Regions from separate parts of the Pseudomonas sp. Ors-4-3C genome, predicted to be linked through region 1. Evidence: riboswitches for the same ligand, from Rfam matches in the RefSeq annotation. Region 1 holds a riboswitch; the other holds the start of a gene.
The links. A riboswitch is a leader RNA that binds a small molecule or an ion and turns the genes downstream of it on or off. The one in region 1 is predicted to bind cobalamin.
Positions count from the first base shown of each region.

Region 2: another riboswitch for cobalamin. It lies ahead of cobO (cob(I)yrinic acid a,c-diamide adenosyltransferase); the one in region 1 lies ahead of cobW (cobalamin biosynthesis protein CobW).

Region 1 is NZ_CM146900.1:2,672,747-2,676,129, forward strand. Features, by position in the region: gene cobN (cobaltochelatase subunit CobN) at 1-411, opposite strand, end outside; gene cobW (cobalamin biosynthesis protein CobW) at 415-1,485, opposite strand; cobalamin riboswitch at 1,584-1,796, opposite strand; cobalamin riboswitch at 2,848-3,068, shown strand; gene ACVHNU_RS11940 (CbtB domain-containing protein) at 3,191-3,383, shown strand, end outside.
Region 2 is NZ_CM146900.1:1,072,592-1,075,974, forward strand. Features, by position in the region: partial or broken gene ACVHNU_RS05000 (hypothetical protein) at 29-614, opposite strand; cobalamin riboswitch at 779-1,008, shown strand; gene cobO (cob(I)yrinic acid a,c-diamide adenosyltransferase) at 1,090-1,701, shown strand; gene ACVHNU_RS05010 (cobyrinate a,c-diamide synthase) at 1,698-3,047, shown strand; gene bluB (5,6-dimethylbenzimidazole synthase) at 3,095-3,383, shown strand, end outside.

The DNA of each region.
Region 1 (3,383 bases):
GAGGCGGTCGCGATCTTCGGCGGGCACGGTGCTCAGGTCGCTGAGTTCCGGGTCGGGACGATCATCACCGGGCACCAGAATCACCTGCACGCCGCGCTCGGACAATTCCACCAGACGCTCGACGCCGTAACGCCAATAGGCGATGCCGCCGTGCAGCGAAATCAGAATGACCTTGGCGTGACGCAACACCTCATCGACATACAGATCGACCGAGGCGTGATTCTGCACCTGCATCGGATTGGCCAGGCGCAGACTCGGGTAATCCTCAGGCAGTTGCTGCGCCGCTTCGGCGAGCAGCGCCAGGCTGGAATCGCCGCTGCACAGGATCACCAGCTCGGCGGGGGTTTGTCCAAGGTCGGCAATGTTGTCATCCGACACGAAACCGCCGGGCTGGGTCCTGAGCAGGTGCATGGCTTAAACGCTGAGCGCGGCGCGCAGTTGCGCTTCGAGTTGCGCAGCGTCGAGTTCCTGACCAATCAGCACCAGACGGGTGACGCGCGCTTCGTCAGCACACCACTGGCGGTCGAAGTGCTTGTCGAAACGCGTGCCTACGCCTTGAATCAACAGGCGCATCGGCTTGTTCGGAATCGCCGCGAAGCCCTTCACGCGCAGGATGCCGTGCTTGACCACCAGTTGCGTTAGCGCGTCGAGCAGCAGGCTTTCGTCGGCTTGCGGCAGTTCGATCGAGATCGAATCGAAGGCGTCGTGATCGTGGTCATCGTGATCGTCATCACCGTCGTGGTGGTGGTCGTGATGGCTGTGGCGGCTGTCGATGTGTTCTTCAGAGCCGGCGCCGAGGCCGATCAGCACGTCCAGCGGCAGGCGACCGTTGCTGGCTTCGATGATTTTTACCGCGGGCGGCAGTTCTTCGGCGACTTCAGCGCGAACGCGAGCCAGATCTTCCGCGCTGGTCTGGTCGGCCTTGTTGAGGATCACCAGGTCGGCGCTGGCCAGTTGGTCGGCGAACAACTCATGAAGTGGCGATTCGTGATCGAGGTTCGGATCGAGTTTGCGCTGGGCATCGACCTGATCCGGGAACGCGGCGAAGGTGCCGGCGGCCACGGCCGGGCTGTCGACCACGGTGATCACCGCGTCAACCGTGCAGGCGCTGCGAATTTCCGGCCACTGGAAAGCTTGCACCAGCGGTTTTGGCAGGGCCAGACCGGACGTTTCGATCAGGATGTGGTCGAGATCACCGCGACGGGCGACCAGCTCACGCATCACCGGGAAGAACTCTTCCTGGACCGTGCAGCACAGGCAGCCGTTGGCCAGTTCATAGACGCGGCCGGTGGCTTCTTCTTCGGTGCAGCCGATGGTGCATTGCTTGAGGATTTCACCGTCGATGCCCAGTTCGCCGAACTCGTTGACGATCACGGCGATGCGACGGCCCTGAGCGTTGTCGAGCATGTGCCGCAGCAAGGTGGTTTTGCCCGAGCCGAGAAAACCGGTGACGATGGTGACGGGGAGTTTGGCCAATGTTTTCATCGGATGCCCTTTGGCAAGGTGGCGGGCATACGGGACGAGATCCGCTGCGAACGTGCGCGCGGAAGAATTCGCCACCGGATCACCCCGCCCGGTTGTAGTGAGAAATCTGTCACGAGGCAGGTCTCCTGGCTGACGGTGTTCAGGCCTTGGGCCCGGCATTCGCTGCGCCTTCCCGCTGGCTCTGTGGATTGAGCTGGCAGTGGCGTGGCAACGAACTTCACCGTTCACAGTTGCGGGGGCAGCCGCGGCTTTGACCGCGTTCCCTTCTTAGCTTCGGCGTGGGCCGAAGAACCTCGAAAGCGCAAGGCTACGCATGGCTTGAGGATGGGTCAATGTTTGGATTGGGGGCATATCCGTTGCTGCGGGGGTTGCTGATTACGGTTTCGCCGTTGCGGCGGGTCACTTTTGCCAGACTTCGGGTTAAGGGGTATGGTTTTTTTGGATTGGGGGCATATCCGTTTCTGCGGGTGTCGCCGCTGGCGGTTTCGCTCTTACAGCGAGTCACCTTTTCCAAACGCCGAAAAGGTAACCCAAAAGGCTTTGCCCCGGCGTACGGCACTTCGCTGAGGCTCAGTGTTGCCTCGCTACGGTGTCCATCCGGGGGCATCGCCTCCGGTTTGCTTCGCTGCACCTCCTCTCGATGGATGCGGCTTCGCCGCATGGCGCTGCGCGCCTATCCCCCGGATGGACACCTTCGCTCGGCCTGCCGAAGGGGCTGAAGATCAAAAGCCAAAGCCAAAGCCAAAGCCAAAGCCAAAGCCAAAGCCAAAGCCAAAGCCAAAGCCAAAGCCAAAGCAGATCAAAAGATCACAGCCTTCGGCAGTTCCTGCATGGCATTGGATGCATTCAGTTAGAAATTGGTCGGCTGGTAGGCCGCCTTCGCGAGCAAGCCCGCTCCCACAGTTGGGCCGGGTGCATCCGCAAGAAATTGGTCGGCTGTCAGGCCGCCATCGCCAGCAGGCTGGCTCCTACAATTCAGAGAGCGTACCCCCCATGCGGCGAAGCCGCCCCACTCAACACAATGAGCGTTAGCTCGAGTAAAGCTTTTGATCTCAGGGCCCGTCGGCAGGCTGAGTGGAGGGGTTTATCCGGGGGTGGGAGCGCAGCGACCGTTTGGCGCAGCCAAACACAGCGAGAGGAGGTGCAGCGAAGCAAACCGTAGGCGCTGCCCCCCGGATGAATCCCGGAGCGAAGGAACCCGAGCCTAAGCGAGGGCCGAACGTCAGGGCATAGACCTTTTGGTTACTTTTGGGGCGTTTGCCAAAAGTGACCCGCCGTAAGGGCGGAACCCTAAGTGGCCGTTACCGCAGAAACGGATATACCCACCCCACTCAATTGACTCAAATCCCCAACCCATGCTCTCCTACACAACTTGTTACGGGTGCCCTTCACAGGGTGAAACGGGAAACCGGTGAATCATGTGCTTTACTCAAAGCCATGTCAGTCCGGTGCTGCCCCCGCAACGGTAAGCGAGCGAAGCGTCGAATCCACTGTGCCGTACGGCATGGGAAGGTGACGCTTGCAGGTCGGCCTGACGCCAACCCCTCGTGAGCCCGGAGACCGGCCCGCAACACACAGTGCGCATTTTGCGTCGCTGAACATAACAAACCCGCGGTGGGCGGGCGCTGTTCGAACCTCTGCGTGCCCGACTCGCAGGGGTTTTCATGCGCTCTATCAACCCGCTGACACTCCAGAGGGAAGCGCCATGTCAATCATCAGCAGCACCGGCAGCAACACCGACAAAATCTCCAGCACCGCCACGTTGAGCCAACGCCTGACCGCCGCCATTTTCGCTTCGATCCTCGGCGCCAGCCTCGTGTACTTCGCCGGCTTCTCGCACATCGAAGCGGTGCACAACGCCGCTCACGATACCCGCCACAGCGCTGCGTTCCCGTGCC
Region 2 (3,383 bases), 1.6 Mb from region 1:
GAGTGTGCGCACCCGATGGTTCAACCGCTCAACCGCGGGCCTCTTTGAACAGCACGGCCGATGCCCGGGTGATAGTTGCCCGCTTCGCTGCGCAACTTGCGGTAGGCGTAGGGGAAATACCAGGCCACTGCGCAGCAGTGTTCCTTTTGCAGGTCGTCGACCATGTCCTGCAACTCTTCGGGGCTGGCGCTGTGCTGGGCCTTCTGCGGGGCGACGAACAGGCAGCCGAGCTTGAGGTCGCTGGCAAAACTGATGCGTTTGGCGTCGCTGGTGATCTCCAGCAGAGCCTGGGTCAGGTTGAGGTTGTTGACTCGCGGCCAGCGCTGGGTCGCCTGAAGGTAGGCGCGGTCTTCGGCCCCGGCGATGAACAGGTCGGCGCGGGCGTTGCGTTCGCCGTCCTCGTTCTGTTTGCGCGTGGCGGTATCGCAAAGGGTTACCAGCTCGGCCATCCATGCCGCCGCGGAGAGCAGTCCGAGATTGGCTTTCTCGTCATGCCAGTAGGGGGTGTCGTTGTCGCCGCGTACAGCGTTGTAGCGGTCGATACAGTCAAACCAGCGTTCAAGCATCGGGCGCAGGAATTCCAGGCGCGGGTTGCTGATGATCATGCCTTGCATCGTCATCATCCTTATTGTTGTGATGTGCTTTTTCAACCAAAAGCATGGCTCTTTGATATCACTTGTCTCAGTGTGGCACAAGATTGGCGTCAGATAATTGATCGGCGGCAGTTATTCGCCCGACGGCCCCCTCTTTAATTGACGCTCCACCCCCAACCCTCTAACCTTCGCGGCTTGTTTCAGGTGCTCTGTGACCTGTGTCGACAGAGTGAAACAGGGAAGCCGGTGAGGGTTGTCTTCAGGCGAAGAACGATCACGATCCCGGCGCTGCCCCCGCAACGGTAAATGAGTGAAAACTGTGCATTGAGCCACTGTGTCGACGACGCGGGAAGGCGCGCAGTCAGGCGATTCGCCGCTCATGAGCCCGGAGACCGGCCTGATCCATCCAGCGGCATCACGGTGGGCGATGCCAGGCTTTTTGCCGTCTATTCTTGTGCCTGCCCGCCGTTATCCAGCCTCAACGGAGAGCTCCCCCATGACCGATTCCCCCGAGCGCGACGAACGCCATCTGGCGCGTATGCAGCGCAAAAAAGCCGTGATCGACGAACGCATCGCCAATTCGCCTGACGAATGCGGCCTGGTGCTGGTGTTGACCGGCAATGGCAAAGGCAAAAGCAGCTCGGCGTTCGGCATGCTCGCCCGCGCCATGGGCCACGGCATGCAGTGCGGCGTGGTGCAGTTCATCAAAGGCCGCAACAGCACGGGCGAAGAACTGTTCTTCCGCCGCTTCCCCGAGCAAGTGCGCTTTCACGTGATGGGCGAGGGCTTCACTTGGGAAACCCAGGATCGCCAGCGCGACATCGCTGCCGCCGAAGCCGCGTGGGCCGTATCCCGCGAGTTGCTGCGCGACCCGTCGATTGGCCTGGTGGTGCTGGACGAACTGAACATCGCGCTCAAGCACGGCTACCTCGATCTGGATCAGGTGCTCAGTGACTTGCAGGCGCGTCCGCCGATGCAGCACGTGATCGTCACCGGTCGCGCGGCCAAGCCGGAAATGATCGAGATGGGCGATACCGTCACCGAAATGGGCATGCTCAAACACGCCTTCCAGGCCGGCATCAAAGCGCAGAAAGGCGTCGAACTTTGAATCAACCACGTCACTGCCCGGCGGTACTGATTGCCGCGCCGGCCTCCGGTCAGGGCAAGACCACCGTCACCGCCGCGCTCGCTCGCTTGCATCGTAACCAAGGGCGCAAGGTGCGCGTGTTCAAGTGCGGCCCGGATTTCCTCGACCCGATGATTCTCGAGCGCGCCAGCGGTGCGCCGGTGTATCAACTGGACATGTGGATGGTCGGCGAGCAGGAAAGCCGCCGGCTGTTGTGGGAAGCCGCCGCCGAAGCCGATCTGATCCTGATCGAAGGCGTGATGGGCCTGTTCGACGGCACGCCATCCAGCGCTGATCTGGCGCGGCATTTCGGCGTGCCGGTGCTCGGCGTGATCGACGGTACCGCCATGGCCCAGACCTTCGGCGCATTGGCGTTGGGGCTGGCGCGCTATCAGCCGGACTTGCCGTTTGCCGGCGTGCTGGCCAACCGCGTCGGCACTTTGCGTCATGCGCAATTGCTCGAAGGCAGCCTCACCGAAGGCTTGCGCTGGTACGGCGCATTGTCCCGGGAAACCGGGATCGAGTTGCCGAGCCGCCATCTCGGTCTGGTACAGGCGAGCGAACTGAATGACCTCGACCTGCGCCTCGACGCCGCCGCCGAAGCCCTGGCCAGCAGTTGCGAGGTAGCGCTGCCACCGGCCGTGGCATTCGCCGCGCCCGAAGTGAACCCTGCTGAACCGCTGCTCGATGGCGTGCGCATTGCTGTCGCTCGCGATGAGGCTTTTGCCTTCACCTATGGCGCCAGTCTCGATCTGCTGCGGGCGATGGGCGCCGAGTTGAGTTTCTTCTCGCCGATCCGCGATACCCAATTACCCGAGGCCGACAGTCTGTATCTGCCCGGTGGTTACCCGGAATTGCACCATGTCGCGCTGGCGCAAAACACCGCGATGCTCGACGCGATCCGTGCGCACCACGCCGCCGGCAAACCGCTGCTCGCCGAATGTGGCGGCATGCTCTATCTGCTCGACGCGTTGACCGATGTCGACGGCACCCGTGCCGAACTGGTCGGGCTGCTGCGCGGTGAGGCGGTGATGCAAAAACGTCTGGCGGCACTGGCACTGCAAGCGGTGGATTTGCCGGAAGGTTCGTTGCGCGGTCACACCTATCACCATTCCCTGACCAGCACCGATCTGACGCCGATTGCCCGAGGCCTGAGCCCGAACGGCGGGCGTGGGGCCGAGGCGGTTTATCGGCAAGGGCGGATGACGGCGTCGTACGTGCATTTCTACTTTCCGTCGAATCCGACGGCGATTGCCGCGTTGTTTGCGCCAGAATGTCAGGCCGCCTTCGCGAGCAAGCTCGCTCCCACAGGGGATCGCGTTTCTTGAGCAAGCACCCCGTCCAATGTGGGAGCGAGCCTGCTCGCGAAGAGTCCATGACCGACAACGCATTCACCGAAGCCGAGCGCCAGGCCGTCTACCGTGCCATCGCCGAACGCCGCGACATGCGCCACTTCACCGGCGGCACGGTCGAACCGGAGCTGCTGCGCCGCCTGCTCGAAGCCGCGCATCAGGCGCCCAGCGTCGGCCTGATGCAGCCGTGGCGCTTCATCCGCATCAGCGATCGCGCCTTGCGCGGGCAGATTCAGCACCTCGTCGAAGAAGAGCGCATCCGCACCGCCGAAGCCCTCGGCGAGCGCAGCGACGAGTTCATGAAGCTCAAGG